One region of the Paenibacillus sp. GQ49 genome, then DNA from elsewhere that is predicted to be linked to it. Evidence: riboswitches for the same ligand, from Rfam matches in the RefSeq annotation. Region 1 holds a riboswitch; each other region holds the start of a gene.

Region 1 (5,640 bases):
TCCATTCATCAGAGTACGGATTGGTCTGGTTGGCGGCGAGTTGCTCCGCAATTGGATAAGGCGCCTTCTCGTCCTCTGTGCCATGAATGAAGAAAATCGGGAACGGATAATCTTTCTTTTTCACTTCCTGGTATGGAATCTGTTGTAATCCGGTACCATTCAGAACAGGGAACAACAGATTCATGATCTCGAGTGTAGGCTGACGCGGGAGATCGATCTGGTTATGAATGTTGTGGTACAGCGTATCCGGCTCAAGCAGGAACGTACTGTCCAGAATCATCGCATCCACTTCCTGGGTAATCAGTCCAGTTTGAAGGGCCGTACCGGCACCCATGGAGAAACCCCAGACAACCAGTTCCTGCGCACCTCGCTGCTTGGCGAACTGGATGGCACCCAGCAATTGCTGTGACTCAGCTTTGCCACCTGTGGCTACAGCTTTGTTCACCTGTGAGGCGAAGCCATAATCGAACATGACCACGTTGAACCCAAGTTGATGGGCATAGTGGGCCAGGTCATACATGGGTACCCATGTTTCTTCACGATTGGCACCATAGCCGTGACTGAAAATAATCGTTTTGCTTGCAGCATTGTCAGCAGGTATATACCATCCCTGCATCGTCCGGCTGCCATCTGCTGCCGGGAACGTGATGTCTTCATACTTCATGTTCTTGGCCTGCATCGGATTGGAGAAGACAGGCGCTACCGTTGGATTGGATAATACCCATGCGATATAACCATGCAGTGCAATAAAACAAAACAGTAGAAAAAATACAACGGAGAGCAGCAACGCTACGATAATATGTTTGAACCGAATCAGCCTCGGTGATAGGGAAGAGGGCAGATCGGACACTTTTGTTTGCAGCGGGGCTTCGCTCTGGGATGTTGGATACATGAATGCCCCTCCTTTGAAGTTCAGTTGAAGATAACAACGACATGAAAAGAGAATTGCGTCGATTTCAGAGCCTGCTTCAGAGCGATATCTTAATGTAATATATCTTTATCGTATGTTCCAATATAGTCAAAGTCAATTGATTGAGGGCATTTGTTACGCAATTGTTATATAGTTCTTAAGATATATGGGTAACATTACCTTAGTGTGTAAATTACAGGGGATTAAGTCTTATAAAAAGGAAAAATTTACACGTTTGCCTATTTCGATTTTGGCTCTTTTTGGTTTACAGATGAGACCGTTTCTCATATAATTTATGTAACCAAGTTTCATGTGATGAAACATGAGGAGGGCATTATGCCATGGAAGATCGCAAGTTAACCGTCCGGGCTGTGGAGCGGGCGCTGGATATATTATTATGTTTTACCACACGCAGTGATCTGGGACTCACCGAAATTGCCAGCCAGATCGGCCTGCACAAAAGTACAGTGCACCGTTTGATGGCTACGCTGGAGGATCGAGGGTTCGTAATCCGCGATGCAGCAACAGAGAAGTACCGACTTGGCATCCGAATCTGGGAGCTGTCAGCTCATATGTCCCGCAGTGATGATCCCGCTATTCTGCTGCTGCCTGCGATGGAGCGACTGAGAGATCGATTGGGGGAGACCGTGAGTCTGTACCTGCGTGATGGCAGTGAACGGATTCGGATTCAGGCTGTGCAAAGTGATCAGGCGATTCGCCGAGTTGCTCCCGTTGGTGTTAGACTGCCGCTGTCTGTGGGCGCTTCCAGCAAAGTTTTGATGGCGTTTGCCACGGACGAGGATCGTGAAGAATTGATGAATGGTCCTGAATGGCCGGTATTTATCGATCCAGCGGTGTATTTGGCGCAAATGGTAGACATTCGGGATAACGGATATGCGACGAGTTATGAGGAACGTGAGCCGGGAGCTGCCGCGGTATCGGTACCGATTATGGATCGCAGAGGCAATATTGCAGCCGCACTCTCGGTATCAGGACCTGTCAGCCGACTTTCGCAGGAGACTTTGCACGAATACGCACCTGTGCTAAAGGAAGCGGCTACACAAATGGGGCTCATGTTATCCTGATGTTGATGTAAGGTCTGTCACCAATTAAGTTAGTAATTTGGAATATAAAGGTTGTTTTTATGTTCCGGTTGCGCTACTCTGTAATGGACGGCCCAACGGGGCCAGCTTCATTGAATATGAACGGCGGCTTATGTAAGCCGCAACTTATTAACGTTACTGGGGGAGTCCGAATTGTCCGGACTGAGACGGAATCGCATGAGATTCCGGACCCTTTGCACCTGATCTGGATCATACCAGCGTAGGGAAGTAATCGGCGATATGACCACAACCACCACATGATGTGACCCTTGTAGGGCTCCGTTAAGGAGCTTCATAAAGGTGCATTATTGGTGATGGACATTAAAAGTCGGTTCCTTCGGGGACCGGCTTTTTTATATACAGGGAACAGGCGATATAGCGCGGATTCTATGGGCCTCTTTTTCAATAACCTGCGAAAGTGGGCTTGGATGAGGAGGGAAGTCACCATAGATCCATGATCTGCGGCAGCCTTCGGTCTGTTGTGAACTGTACATGAATAATGTCTCCCCTGGTCTGGTGTAGGATCGCTCTTTCTTCTCTGCATTGCGCATGATTTGGGACAGGTACGTAAGCGAGCTAATGATGATGCCAACCCAAAACCAAGCGAACGAACACTGAGGAGGAGACAAGCGAACATGAGTACAGGAAATCAAACGGGACAACAAGCGATGGAACAGGAACATAACGATCAGCAGGTGGAAAAAGAAACAGGGGCGGCCGGACGGGTTCAGCCCTTTCCCGGCAGCCGCAAAGTCTACATTCAGGGCTCACGGCCAGACATTGCTGTTCCTGAACGTGAAATAGCCCTTCATGACACGAATACTCCCCAAGGGGTGGAGCATAACGAACCGCTGCGTGTCTACGATACGAGCGGCCCGATGACCGATCCCGAATTTCATGCGGATATCCGTGCAGGTCTGCCATCCCTGCGCACACGTTGGATCACAGAGCGTGGCGATGTCGAAGCTTATCAGGGCCGTACGGTTAAACCGGAGGATAACGGACTGAAACCCGGAGGGAAGAGAGCCGCTGCCGAAGAGTATCCCGGATTACGTGGCAAACCCTTGCGGGCACAGCCGGGACGCTGTGTGACCCAGATGCACTACGCGAGACAGGGAGTCATTACGGCAGAGATGGAATTCGCCGCCATTCGTGAAGGCGTGGAGCCGGAATTCGTGCGCCAGGAACTGGCGAGTGGAAGAGCCATCCTGCCGTCTAACATCAATCACCCGGAGAGTGAGCCGATGTTGATCGGTCGTCATTTTCATGTGAAGATCAATGCCAACATTGGCAACTCTGCTGTATCTTCTTCCATCGAGGAAGAGGTCGAGAAGATGACCTGGGCGGTACGCTGGGGATCGGATACCGTAATGGATCTGTCCACAGGCAAAGACATTCATACCACCCGGGAATGGATTATCCGCAATTCACCTGTGCCGATTGGGACGGTACCGCTGTATCAGGCGCTGGAGAAGGTGAATGGCGAAGCGGAAGCGCTGACCTGGGAGTTATACCGTGACACGCTAATTGAGCAGGCAGAGCAGGGCGTGGACTACTTTACGATTCATGCAGGTGTACTGTTGCGTTATATCCCGATGACGGCCAAGCGGATGACAGGCATTGTGTCTCGCGGTGGGTCCATTATGGCAGCATGGTGCCTTGCGCATCATCAGGAGAATTTTTTGTACACTCATTTTGAAGAAATCTGCGAGATTATGAAAAGGTATGATGTGGCGTTTTCGCTGGGAGATGGACTTCGTCCTGGCAGTATCTACGACGCGAATGATGAAGCACAGATGGCGGAACTGGCTACGCTCGGGGAACTGACGCAGATCGCGTGGAAGCATGATGTGCAGGTGATGATCGAAGGTCCTGGGCATGTGCCGATGCATAAGATCAAGGAGAATGTGGACTTGCAGATGGAGATATGTAAAGAAGCACCGTTCTATACGCTGGGGCCGCTGACGACCGACATTGCCCCGGGTTACGATCACATCACATCCGCCATTGGTGCGGCCATGATTGGCTGGTTCGGCACGTCGATGCTCTGTTATGTTACGCCAAAAGAACATTTGGGCCTGCCCAACAAGGATGATGTGCGGGAAGGGGTCATCGCCTACAAGATCGCGGCCCACGCTGCCGATCTGGCGAAGGGACATCCACGTGCCCAGCGCCGCGATGACGCATTGTCCAAAGCGCGGTTCGAGTTCCGTTGGCGTGACCAGTTCAACCTGTCACTGGACCCTGAACGTGCGCTGTCCTACCATGATGAGACGCTGCCAGCAGAAGGAGCCAAAGAAGCTCACTTCTGCTCCATGTGCGGACCAAAGTTCTGTAGCATGCGCATCACGCAGGACATTCGTGCCTTTGCGGCGGACAAAGGATTGTCCGAGAATGAGGCTGTAGCTGCCGGGATGCAGGAAAAGGCCGAGGAATATCGGACACGCTCCTAGGCGCCGGTACAGCGCAAGCTGGGCAGTCTGACATCGTTTGAAGGTGAGAATACTGCTATCATGTCGACTTTTTCATCTTATTGATCAGCTTCCTGATACTTTTTATCAGCATTATGGTTGATTGTCTAGCAGATGTTTAATAAAATGAATGTAAGTAAACACCAATAAGAGTAGCCAGGCCAATGGCTACTCCTGCACAGCATTTGCGGTGGGTATTCCTCCGAGTGCAGCAAGTTCAGATGAAGTGACCCGTCAGGCCGTCAACCTGTGGCGGGTCACTTCTTTTTACGATCAATGTATGTCAGGAGCGCAATAATTAACATCGCGAACACGATTACATCGTTAAAAGAGAAGTTCATAGGATCACCTCCCACTGGGGGCAAGCCTATTTCCCACCACAGTAGTTTTCACATGTTTTAGCGATTGTAAAATTTCACTTCAAACCAGCCACTACTATCGAGCCAGGCCCAAATTATTCTCCAAATACGTCGCAAGCAATGCCAGCGGGCTATGGATTGGAATACCGCGATCTATTGTAACCTGTGCAGCAGCGGGAGCCATAGACAGTTGGGCTGCCACTACCGTTTTATCCGGATACTGCTCAGCAATCTGATGTAAGCCTTCTCGTACCGCTTCGAGATATCCTTGCTGATCTCCACGCATAATCAACTCAAATGTCCCAGAGATGCACACTGCTTCCGTCTGAGATGTCTTGGCAACGTGTAGCTGCCCATTCTCATCCTCTTGCTGTAATGCCTGATTCACCCGCGTCATCGTTCCTTCAATCGTTGCCGGGTTGGTGAATGCTATTATGTAATCTCCTGGTACTCGCCGCATCTCCTGCAATAACGGATCATCTATGCCGATCACAGGCACAGGGACCTGTGTGGCTTCCTGCTCCAGTACTGTCGCAAACAGGGTGCAGGTGACCAGAATGGCATCGGCATGACACTCAGCGATCCATTGGAGCGTCTGGGCTACCTTCTCGTGAATGACGACCTCGGAAAAGTCAGCGTCATGTTTAAGACGGTCCAGACCTGGATCGACGTAATGGACCAATTCAACTTCATAAGGAGCAAGCGTTTCTTCGATTAAGGCGATGTTGGAATAATGAGCGTGAAAACAACCAATGGTGATCATGTGCTAAGTCCCCTTTTACAGTTCGTATATGTCA
Region 2 (5,640 bases), on a different contig from region 1:
ATTAAAACTCGGCTGTCACTCAATCTGGCCTGGCCTTCCTTGCCAAGTGGCGCGTAACGTTCCTGTCTGGAATAACGATCGGCCTGTTCTGAGGATGTTAATTGATCTGTCATGTATGAACCATTCCTTCCACCGGACTACTGGCTGCTGCATAACGCTTTATGGGAATCATGCCTGCCTCATATGCCAATCTACCCGCTTCTACCCCCAATCGCATCGCTTTAGCCATGCTCACTGGATCCCCTGATCCGGATACGGCTGTATTTAACAACACGCCATCGGCACCAAGTTCCATCGCATAAGCAGCATCTTTTGGGGAGCGCAACCCTGCATCTACAATTACAGGTACAACGGCCTGCTCAATGATGATCTCAAGGTTATAGGGATTGATGATGCCTCTGCCCGCTCCGATGGGAGAAGCGCCAGGCATTACAGCATGTACGCCAAGCAATTGCAGCCTTTTGGCCAGAATGACATCATCTGAAATGTAAGGCAATACCGTGAAGCCCTTTTCAAGCAAAATTTCGCAGGCCGTGTACGTTTCAATCGGATCTGGGAGTAACGTAATTCCATCTCCGATGACTTCGACTTTTATCATATCACAAAGTCCTGAAGCCCGCGCAAGCTCGGCAATTCGCACCGCCTCTTCCGCAGTGGAAGCCCCAGCCGTATTCGGAAGAAGAGTGTATTTGTCCAGATCCAACGTATCCAGGAAATGCTTCTGGTTGCGTTCCTCCAGATTCAGACGACGAACAGCAAAGGTTAAAACTTCCGTTTCAGATGCTTCCACAGCCTGACTTTGCACTTTCAGATCCGAAAACTTGCCTGTTCCGAGCAACAATCTGGACTCAAACGTATATTTACCAATGTTCAACATCATCAACCGCCTCCTACAAAATGTACAATCTCAATTCGATCGCCTTCTCTTAATGCCGTTGACTCATGATACTCACGCGTTAAGATATGCTTGTTCAGCTCAACAACTACAGTCTTAACTTGCAGGTCAAAAGATTGGAGCAATTTATCCACACGATTCAATCTTTCTTCAATCTCCATCCGTTGACCATTAACGATGATATTCACTGCACCACTCCCTTTCTATTCAATCGCTCAGGGCTCAGCTCCTCAATTCCGAGTTCTTCTGAGCTTTTGCCAGCGAGCAACTCAGCGATAAGCCTGCCTGTTATCGCACTAAGCAAGATACCGTTGCGGTAATGCCCAAAGGCGGCGAACAGCCCGGGTATACTCTTGCAAGCACCTATATAAGGCAGTCCATCGGGAGTTGCCGGTCTTACGCCTGCCCACGCTCGTATAAATTGTGCTTCTTTCATCCCAGGCACCCAGTGGGTAGCCGCTGTTAACAGCTTCTGAACACCCTGTACAGAAACGTTCAGATCCGTTCTGCCTGGCAGACTGGTTGCCCCGAGCCAAACTTCTCCATTGGCTTTGGGAACAATATAGATATCCTCTGCATACACCGTTCTGTCAGGTCTGTACCCTGCATGTTCATCTGAGAACTGAACGGCGGCTATTTCACCTTTTACCGACCACACAGGCAAGCTCAGATTCACATGTCTCATCAACTCTTCACTCTGTAATCCAGCCGCTATAATGACATGTTTGCATCTCATCTCACCGATCGATGTGGTGATTCCCTGCACACCGTGTTCGTTTGCTTGCACACGTATATCCTGTATGTCCTCCATAACCCGTGCTCCCATTGCTTGAGCGGATTCGGCGTATGCCTTCGTTAGGTGGACTGGGAGAATTTCACTCTCGTAAGGTCTGTAATAGGCTCCATACGTATCTCTGTTAAGCCATGATGCCTCCTGTTGCACAACGGAACGATCCCACCACACCTCATCAGCAGAAGTAGACAACGCAGACTTCCGATTGTCCTTATAACTACTTAATTCACTGTATGAACGAAAAGGAGTTAGGAATCCCTGGCGTTGCAGACCAGTCTCTACCTCACTGAGTGTAGCCATTAGCACCTGTTGCTCGGTAAGTAACTGTCTACTCTGCCTGGCAAGCTTAGCCATCAAAGGATGAGCAAAATCCTCACTGTCGGCCGCCAGCATTCCAGCTGCTGCGCAAGAAGTGCCTCCTGCAATCACCGAACGCTCCAGCAACAGCACATCCTGTCCACGGGAAGCAAGTTCATATGCAATGGCACAACCAACAACCCCTCCGCCTACAATAATCGTTTCTGCATGAACCTTATCCGGTCTATCAGTAATGATCTTCTTCATCAGCTCATCTCCTTGATTCAGCGGCTCAGACTTTATGTATCAACGATAGCCTGCCTTAATAATGCAGCCGCCTGATCCGGGGAATCGCTCGCCCATACATTCGAGATCACAGCGACTCCCTGTGCGCCTGCAGAGCGAATAGCGTGAATGTTTCCCGGTTCGATGCCCCCAATCGCCATGACAGGAATGGAGACACCAGAGCACACTTCAGCCAGAGCATATAATCCTCTTGGTTCAAGATCAGGCTTACTGTTGGTTGAGAAGACATGCCCAAAGAATAGGTAATCGGCTCCCCGTTCTTCAGCGATTTTTGCCTCATCGATTGAATGAACAGATACACCCAGACGAAGGCGTTGCACATTGCGTATAACAGCAGGGTTATAGTTTCGTATCGCATCTTGCCCCCAATGTACACCGCCATAGATGTCATTCTGTGAAGGCAGCTCTGAACCATTGATGACGATCCGGCAAGATGGAACGCCAATGCTGCGCAGACTTTCAGCCCAACCGATCTTGTCTTGCCATGTGAGTTGTTTTTCTCGTATGTGAATATAGTCCACCCATGGCCAAACGTCCTTTGCAGCTTTTACAAAAGATGCCTGATCCCCTGAACCCGTAGATACAACATGCAGTTCAAATGATCCGTGTACATGTTCATGAGAAAATACCGTACTGTTCATCTCCTTCCAGGCATGAATGCTATGAAAACACAAAAAAGCCACTCCCGTAGGGGAGTGGCTGCGTATTAATTATAGGACCAGATGACTGACTGATACATACAGTTCATTTCGTGCAATAAAGCTATAGACCTTATAGCCATAACGTTATACACGCAACTGCATGTTTCAATTCGTTAAGCAGACGGTTGAAATCCTTTCGAATTGCCGTTTGCTGTCATTCACTGAAACGCGCTCGCCACTTCCCTACGCTGGTATGATCCAGATCAGGTGCAAAGGGTCCGGAATCGCATTCTTCCATCTCAGCCGCATCGTGCGGCCCCCCTAGTGTTCATATGAAGTTGTAGCTTATGTTACCATAGACGGATTTTTTTGTCACTGTCATTTCTGTTAAACATTGTCTTAAATCGTCTAGTTTTTCTCAGACCATTCTTCGACATTCCATGTTTTGGTGACCCAACCCTCGTAAAAATCAGGTTCATGAGATACCAGTAACACCGTTCCCTTGAATTCTTGCAAAGCACGCTGCAACTCCGCTTTAGCTGTGACATCCAGATGGTTTGTCGGCTCATCGAATAGAATCCAGTTGCTTTCACGCATCAAGAGTTTGCATAAACGAACCTTGGCTTGCTCTCCACCACTCAGCATGTTAAGCGGACGGGTAATGTGCTCGTTTTTCAACCCACAGCGAGCGAGATGACCCCGGACTTCGTTTTGGGTCAAATGTGAAAACTCATTCCAGACGTCCTCAATCGGCGTGATATTCCCAGCACGAACTTCCTGCTCAAAATAGGCCGTTTCGAGATAATCTCCCAAAAAGGTCTTTCCACTGAGTGGAGATATTTTTCCCAGGATGGTTTTCAACAGCGTCGATTTACCCACACCATTACAACCTACGATGGCAATTTTCTCACCACGTTCAATTGTCATTGTCATCTTAGGCAGCAAAGGATACGTATATCCAATTTCAAAATCAATGCCCTCAAAGACCGTTTTGCTACTCGCACGGGCATCCTTGAATTTGAATGTTGGTTTGGCCGCTTCATCTGGACGATCAATACGTTCAATTCTGTCCAGCTGTTTCTCCCGGCTCTTCGCTCGACCTGAAGTTGAAGCACGTGCCTTGTTACGCTGAATGAAATCTTCCTGCTTCTTGATGTACTCTTGCTGCTTCTCGTACGCATCAATATGCTGGGCTTTATTCATATCAGCCATCTCGAGGAACTTGTTATAGTTCGCTGCATATCTCGTTAATTTGGCAAATTCCAAATGATAAATGACATTTACGACTTCATTCATGAATTCCGTGTCATGGGAGATTAAGAGAAACGCGTGCGGGTAGTCCTTCAGGTAACGTGACAACCATTCAATGTGTTCTACATCCAGATAGTTGGTCGGCTCATCCAGCAAAAGAGCTGTAGGTTTCTCGAGCAGAAGCTTGGCAAGAAGCACCTTGGTACGTTGTCCACCACTTAGAGCTGCGACATCTCGATCAAGACCAATTGCGGACAAACCAAGTCCATTGGCCATCTCTTCCACTTTTACGTCAATCAGATAAAAGTCGCCCTGTTCCAGTTGTTCCTGAATATCGCCCATCTCTTCCAGCAACTGCTCCAGCTTGTCTGGATCTGCATCTGCCATCTGGTCCGTAATATTCATCATTTCTTTTTCTAATTCAAGCAACGGAAGGAATGCATCCTTAAGAACGTCACGAATAGTTTTGCCTGGGGTAAGCTTTGTGTGCTGATCCAGATATCCATAACGTACCTTAGGTGTCCATTCTACTTTTCCACTATCTTTAAGCAATTTACCGGTAAGGATGTTCATTAATGTGGATTTACCCACACCATTGGCACCAACAAGTCCTACGCGCTCTCCGGCAAGTAAACGAAACGATACATTTTTAAATAACGTGCGATCTCCAAAATTGTGACTTACGTTCTCTACTGACAATAAACTCATAAGATGAGGTTGCTCCTATCTATTAGACATTACTTTTGTTATTGTTCCGAAATCCTATTCTAGCACAGGTCCCGTCTTTTCTGAAAGTAATGTAAACAGTTCAGGAACCTCTTACATGATTTTATCATACAGGCTCCCCTAACGATTAGAGCATTTATATTCAAAATAGCCTTGTGCAGCTGCTTGTCTTGCGTCTGTAAACACCTCTTCAGCACGGTAACCATTACCACATGTGGAGGGGTAATAGTACTTGATACCCGTTAAAGGATCTACCCCACCTACGATGGCCGTTTTCTTCACAAGTCTGCCTCCACCGATCGCATAATTGTTGATCTTTTGGTCACCCACACCTATACCTTGGATAAAGGCCATAATCCCTGTATCGTTAATGGAGTTGTACCAATCTTCCTGCGCAATCAGGGGCATCGTAAACGTATAGGAAATACCGTTCTTTCTGGCAAACTCATTATGGCGGTTAATCACATCAGCCAGATCATCCTGTACAACAGTCACAATCCGGCTTTGTCTAACTTGCTCAAATACGCTAGTATTCTGAAGTAAAGGAATCTGTGTGCTTGAGGCCAGTTCTTTTTGGAATCCCTCAATCCATTTCCCTGCGCTTGCGTCAAAGGCATATACGTAGTCGTCCAGTGTAAAGTTAATACTGTTACCATTAGAATCTGAATATGTATAAGGTTTCTTGGGGCTCCATACTTGCCTGAAAGAATCTTCAAGGTTACCTGTCAACT
Region 3 (5,640 bases), on a different contig from region 1:
CTCAGAAACCGCGTTAGATGCATGCTGCTCCAGCGTATTACTACCACTCGAGTTAAGTGCACCTTCTGCCGGTTTTCTTGCATTTTCGGTGGCTAGATCAATTTTGTTTTTATTGGGCACCGTGACTCCTCCTTCCTTGAGTAAGATCATTCATTTAAACAGAGATAAGTATGGGATTGAGATTTTGTTTATATCCCTGCGACTGTATGGGAATATTCGGATCTTACCTCTCCGGTGATCCATATTAGTATAAGATCCGATGCATTGGAAAATCTAATCTTGATGAAAAAGGAGGGGAACATTTCTGAATGGCTAATCCAACGCTAGCGCCGCACGAATCGATGGAACTGCATGAAGCATTAAACTTCAAAACGCTCTGCATCGCTAAGTCGAAACTTATGCAAGGCCTGGTCTTTGACCAAGAGCTAAAAGCATTAATGCAGAAAGACGTAATTCAATCCATACAACAGATTGCTGAGCTGCAAGCAATCTACGCAAGAGCTCCTTTTCAAGCACCCGTTCCGAATAATCCGACACCTATAACACATTAAGGGGAACTCAGATGAATACCGATTATTTAGATCCGATTAATTCATTGAATATGCCGGAAATGGCAGATATGACTTTTGCCATGGACTTCCTTCTTCGTGCCAAGGAGGGTGTACGTAATTTGTCCATCGCCCTGACGGAAACGGCTTCACCGGATGTAAGAGCCCTGCTGCATACTCATCTGAAGCAGGGAATTGCAATGCACCAAGAAATCTCGGAGCTCATGATTCGCAAAAAATGGTTTCATCCTTATGAGCTGAACGAACAGTACCAACTCGATCAGCTTTCGGCGAAAAATACGGTGATGATCGGGCAGATGAATCTGTTCCCGGGTGATACGTCACGTAAAGGGATGTTTGATCGGACCCCAGATGAACATATTGGAGGACATAAAGCATGAAGGCGGTAACGTATCAAGGGGTTAAAAATGTCGTGGTCAAAGAGGTGCCGGATGCGAAGATTGTGAAACCGGACGATATGATCGTAAAGATCACCAGTACCGCGATTTGCGGTTCTGACCTTCATCTTATTCACGGGATGATCCCTAACCTTCAGGAGAACTATGTCATCGGACATGAGCCGATGGGGATCGTAGAAGAAGTGGGCCCTGGCGTGACCAAGGTAAAAAAAGGCGACCGCGTAATCATACCGTTTAACATCGCATGCGGAGAATGCTTTTTTTGCAAAAATCAGTTGGAAAGCCAATGTGACAATTCCAACGAGCACGGGGATATGGGCGCATATTTCGGCTACTCCGGAACGACCGGCGGATATCCCGGCGGGCAAGCCGAGTATTTACGGGTCCCATTTGCCAATTTTACCCACTTTAAGATCCCTGAAAACTGCGAACAACCGGACGAAAAGCTAAGCTTGATCGCCGATGCCATGACGACGGCATTCTGGAGCGTAGATAACGCCGGCGTTAAGAATGGAGATACGGTCATCGTGCTCGGCTGCGGCCCGGTCGGACTCCTGGCCCAGAAGTTCTGCTGGCTGAAAGGAGCTAAGCGGGTCATAGCCGTCGACTATGTCGATTACCGCTTAAAGCATGCGAAGCGAACAAACAATGTGGAAATCGTAAACTTCGAACAGGATAAGAATATTGGGAACACTCTCAAGGAAATGACCAAAGGCGGCGCCGATGTCGTGATTGATGCGGTAGGAATGGACGGCAAGATGAGCGATCTTGAATTTCTAGCCAGCGGTATGAAACTGCAAGGCGGCACCATGAGCGCATTTATCATTGCATCTCAGGCTGTCCGCAAAGGTGGCACCATTCAAGTCACTGGGGTATACGGCGGACGTTATAACGGATTCCCGCTTGGTGACATCATGCAGCGAAACGTGAACATCCGTTCCGGACAAGCTCCGGTCATTCACTACATGCCATATATGTACGAGTTGGTTACATCTGGCAAAGTGGACCCTGGCGACATTGTTACGCACGTCATTCCGCTCAGCGAGGCCAAGCGGGGCTATGAAGTGTTCGATACAAAAACGGACGATTGCATTAAAGTCATCTTAAAGCCTTAAATATGAATAGATACACGGGAGGACAATCTGAATGGATTCCACTTACGCTTTGCATGAGATGCTCGAGGTGCATGAAATAGCTGCGTTCAAGACGGTTTGCATGACTAAATCCATGACCATGCAAGCTCTGGTAACCGACCCGGAGCTCAAGCAAATTTTGCAACAAGATGCGACATTATCACAACAGCAGCTTCAAGAGCTCGGTGGAGTGCTGTCTAAAGCGACTGTATAGGAGATAAAAAAATGAACCCAATATTAGAACATATGACTGGTCTTAATACCCTGACCGATGACGTCATCGCAATGGATTTTTTGATGAACGCCAAGAGCAGCGTCAGAAACTACGCCATGGCTGTGACCGAATGTGCCACCCCCGAAATCAAACAAATTTTGATGAAACAGCTCGATGAAGCTATAGACTCTCATGAAAAGATATCAAATTACATGGTGCAGCATGGCTTATACCACCCTTACCATATTGCAGAGCAAATTCAGCTTGATCTGAAAAACATTCAGACTGCTATGAACATTCCGTCCTGACACCCTTTTTGATTTTAGCCAGAGACTTCAAAGAACAAAATGTTCCTGTGTCAAGAATTTCAACAATGAAAAAAGGCGGATACACTCCGCCCTTTTTTTGGCATCGTCACGAAACACGCTTATACAAGCGTTCCTTTACTTAAATCTACTTATTTTCCATCCTGAGACTACCCCTGTATACTTTCTGCACTTAGTGTAATACGAGCTTTAATGTCCTCTTACTGTTTATGGACGGTGCTCTCTAATTGAATTAACTACCAGTGAACTCAAGGCTCCATCCTCCATGACATCTCCCAAAAATCAAGCTCAAAGCGACTGCACATCACGAAAATATCTTCCATCCGTTGGTATGTTCCCTCGCTACAGCCTTCTAATAGCTTATCCGTTAACGTCACTAGGGATTGATTGTTGCTGTTGTATTCAGAGGAAGCATATCCTGTGATCCACTCTCCATAAAAAGGATGATCAGCTGCACCTGGCTTTTGAGCAAGGACTTGACCAATCTCTGCATAGCTCCATGAGCAGGCCAGAATGGATACAAGTACTTCTGCTATGCCACCCGCATGGGAAACAGAGAGCATATAGTTAGTATAGGCTGCATTTTTCAGGGCAGGTTTTACCTGGAAAACATGATCCTCTGTAATTCCTAATCGCTCCATATAAGATCGATGAATTTTCATTTCACCATTCAGGATGTTATCTACATTTTCACTAAAAAACTGCATCAATTTGGGGTCGTGCGACTTGACGATACCCAGTGCAAATACGCGGGCATAATCGAACAGGTACAAGTAGTCTTGCAACAAATAATAACGAAATTGTTCAACCGGTAAGGAACCATCTCCGATTCCTTTCACAAAGGGATGCTCAAGACATTCCTTCCACACAGGCTGCGCCGCCCGATATAGTCTCTCTGAAATAGTCAACATATGTTCCTCCAATTCATAATGTACGTATTTAAAAACAAAAAAACGAAACATCCATAGGATGTTTCGCAGACAAATACACTAAAACAAGAGGGTTCGCATGAGCTACCCAAGTACAGTGTTTCATCGTTGCATCCCTACGTTGGCATGATCCAAATCAGGTAAGGTCGGTTTAACACCCTCTCAGCCGGTTAAGGCTCCCTCGCAAACGGTTGTATGTAGTTAATTACTTTCTTATCCGCATAAAAGAAAAAATAACATTCATTTAGTATATCAAGGGCTGTTAAATATAGTCAAGGCAGATTTATCGCCCCTCAACAGCTTCGGTGACGTATTTAAACAATGAAAACCATCATAACAATGGTTGAGTTTTATCCACTGTTATGATGATTTCTATTCTTGCTATTACTGCAAAGGATTTAATGCCCGAGTTTGTTTTTTTCGACAAAAGTGAGTATTCCGTATTGGGAAGTGTTCCTCCAACTTTCATTGGTCGTATCATTCCATTTAGCTACGCTCTGCTTACTTCCGCCCTGATTGTCGTTAATTTGAAGCTCGAAACCGAGGACATTTCCAGCCTTTGACGTCAGTGAATTCAACTGGATTCTGGCTTCTACGAGGTATCCTTTATTCGTTTTCTTCACAGCACTTACAAGGCGTCCGGGTGAAGCACTGCCTGCAAAGGTTCCGACATTGTCTGCACTGATTCTGAACTGGGCATCATCATATTGAAAATACGGTGTGCGCTGGTGATTCTCGTCCAGGAAAATCTCAACCGAATCCTGATCCCATGGGTTGATACTATCTGTGATGATGTTTGGATCAGTGACATCGATCAGCAGATATAGATACTCACCTGACCACATTGCGCGAGCCACTGCCTCTGCACCTTCGCTCTGGTTCAACCGTTTTACTTCAAATGGTGCAGCCTTATTCCATGATGTGTCTTTCTTCCCATCAATCTGAACAATCCCTTGCACAGCTTGTGCAGATTTAGGCATAGGGGCAAGCTGAATCACGCCGTATTTGCTTGTATCCTGTTCCTGAGATTGTGTTCGATCATTCCAGTACAGTGGTTTATAAGGCTGTGTCCCACTTGAACCGCCATCAGTCACACGGATATCCAATCCGGCTTCATATTCTGATCCGACTTGGATACCACCCCACGGAATGGACAATTCAACCTGATATCCGGCTTTTGTCTCGCGTACACCATATGAATGCTGCTCCGCGCCCTCAGCTTTGCCCGACCGCTTAATGATTACATGTCGGTCATCTGCTTCATATGAGGTGGTCTTGCCATTATTGAGATCAACAAAGAGTTCTACTTTGTCATTCACATCTGCCTTCGCATCCTGAACATCGACAAGGATATACAGGTTACTATGATCCCATAAGGTGCGGAAACTGGCTGATCCCGAAGAGTCGCCCTCCAGTGTAGTGGACACCGCTTTGTTCCAGAGCGGATCTTGTGACTGTTTTTTGATATCCGGTTTACCCGAAAGTGATACGGCTCTCTGCGTCAACACAGGCAAGCTGGATTCATCCACGAGTCCCCAGTATGCTTTTTTGGCCTTCAGGGCTGAATCAAACAGCATAGCCTGGTTGTTGTAAGACTTCTCATCTTGGAGTCCCCATAAGGTAACTGAAGAAATGTGGTCTTTGTGTTTTTTGTACAAATCCAACAGTTCCTTATATCGATACGCCTGTTTTACAGCAACTTCATCCGACATCTCTTCACCAAATGGAATTCCGCTATCCACATCCAGTTCCGTGATCTGAATATCCAATCCAAGTTCGGCGAACATGTTGATCGTTTTTTCAATTTCCTCGATGGGCGGGGATTCCAGGTTATAGTGGGATTGCAAACCCACACCATCGATGAGCCCTTTTTCTTTCAGTCTTTTGACCAACTGATACATATGCTCTCTTTTCTCAGGGACTTCCGTGAAGTATTCGTTGTAATATAATTTGGCATTCGGATCGGCTGCACGAGCGAATTCATAGGTTTTCTCAATGTAATCCGGACCGATTAGTTCATAAAAGGGACTTTTACGTAAACCGTTGGCATCACCATTGCTATCCGCAATCG

The links. A riboswitch is a leader RNA that binds a small molecule or an ion and turns the genes downstream of it on or off. The one in region 1 is predicted to bind thiamine pyrophosphate.
Region 2: another riboswitch for thiamine pyrophosphate. It lies ahead of AC6CIF_RS17090 (thiamine phosphate synthase); the one in region 1 lies ahead of thiC (phosphomethylpyrimidine synthase ThiC).
Region 3: another riboswitch for thiamine pyrophosphate. It lies ahead of tenA (thiaminase II); the one in region 1 lies ahead of thiC (phosphomethylpyrimidine synthase ThiC).

Annotation. Positions count from the first base shown of each region.
Region 1 is NZ_JCAXEL010000024.1:48,077-53,716, forward strand. It holds gene AC6CIF_RS27785 (alpha/beta hydrolase) at 1-892, opposite strand, end outside; gene AC6CIF_RS27790 (IclR family transcriptional regulator) at 1,252-1,995, shown strand; TPP riboswitch at 2,144-2,257, shown strand; gene thiC (phosphomethylpyrimidine synthase ThiC) at 2,682-4,466, shown strand; gene AC6CIF_RS27800 (hypothetical protein) at 4,920-5,606, opposite strand.
Region 2 is NZ_JCAXEL010000009.1:69,200-74,839, forward strand. It holds gene AC6CIF_RS17070 (ThiF family adenylyltransferase) at 1-113, opposite strand, end outside; gene AC6CIF_RS17075 (thiazole synthase) at 110-877, opposite strand; gene thiS (sulfur carrier protein ThiS) at 880-1,083, opposite strand; gene thiO (glycine oxidase ThiO) at 1,080-2,252, opposite strand; gene AC6CIF_RS17090 (thiamine phosphate synthase) at 2,285-2,965, opposite strand; TPP riboswitch at 3,156-3,265, opposite strand; gene AC6CIF_RS17095 (ABC-F family ATP-binding cassette domain-containing protein) at 3,341-4,891, opposite strand; gene AC6CIF_RS17100 (hypothetical protein) at 5,030-5,640, opposite strand, start outside.
Region 3 is NZ_JCAXEL010000005.1:236,262-241,901, reverse strand. It holds gene AC6CIF_RS12335 (hypothetical protein) at 1-120, opposite strand, end outside; gene AC6CIF_RS12330 (hypothetical protein) at 309-551, shown strand; gene AC6CIF_RS12325 (spore coat protein) at 563-949, shown strand; gene AC6CIF_RS12320 (zinc-dependent alcohol dehydrogenase) at 946-2,082, shown strand; gene AC6CIF_RS12315 (hypothetical protein) at 2,114-2,314, shown strand; gene AC6CIF_RS12310 (spore coat protein) at 2,326-2,622, shown strand; gene tenA (thiaminase II) at 2,889-3,551, opposite strand; TPP riboswitch at 3,665-3,762, opposite strand; gene AC6CIF_RS12300 (endo-1,4-beta-xylanase) at 3,968-5,640, opposite strand, start outside.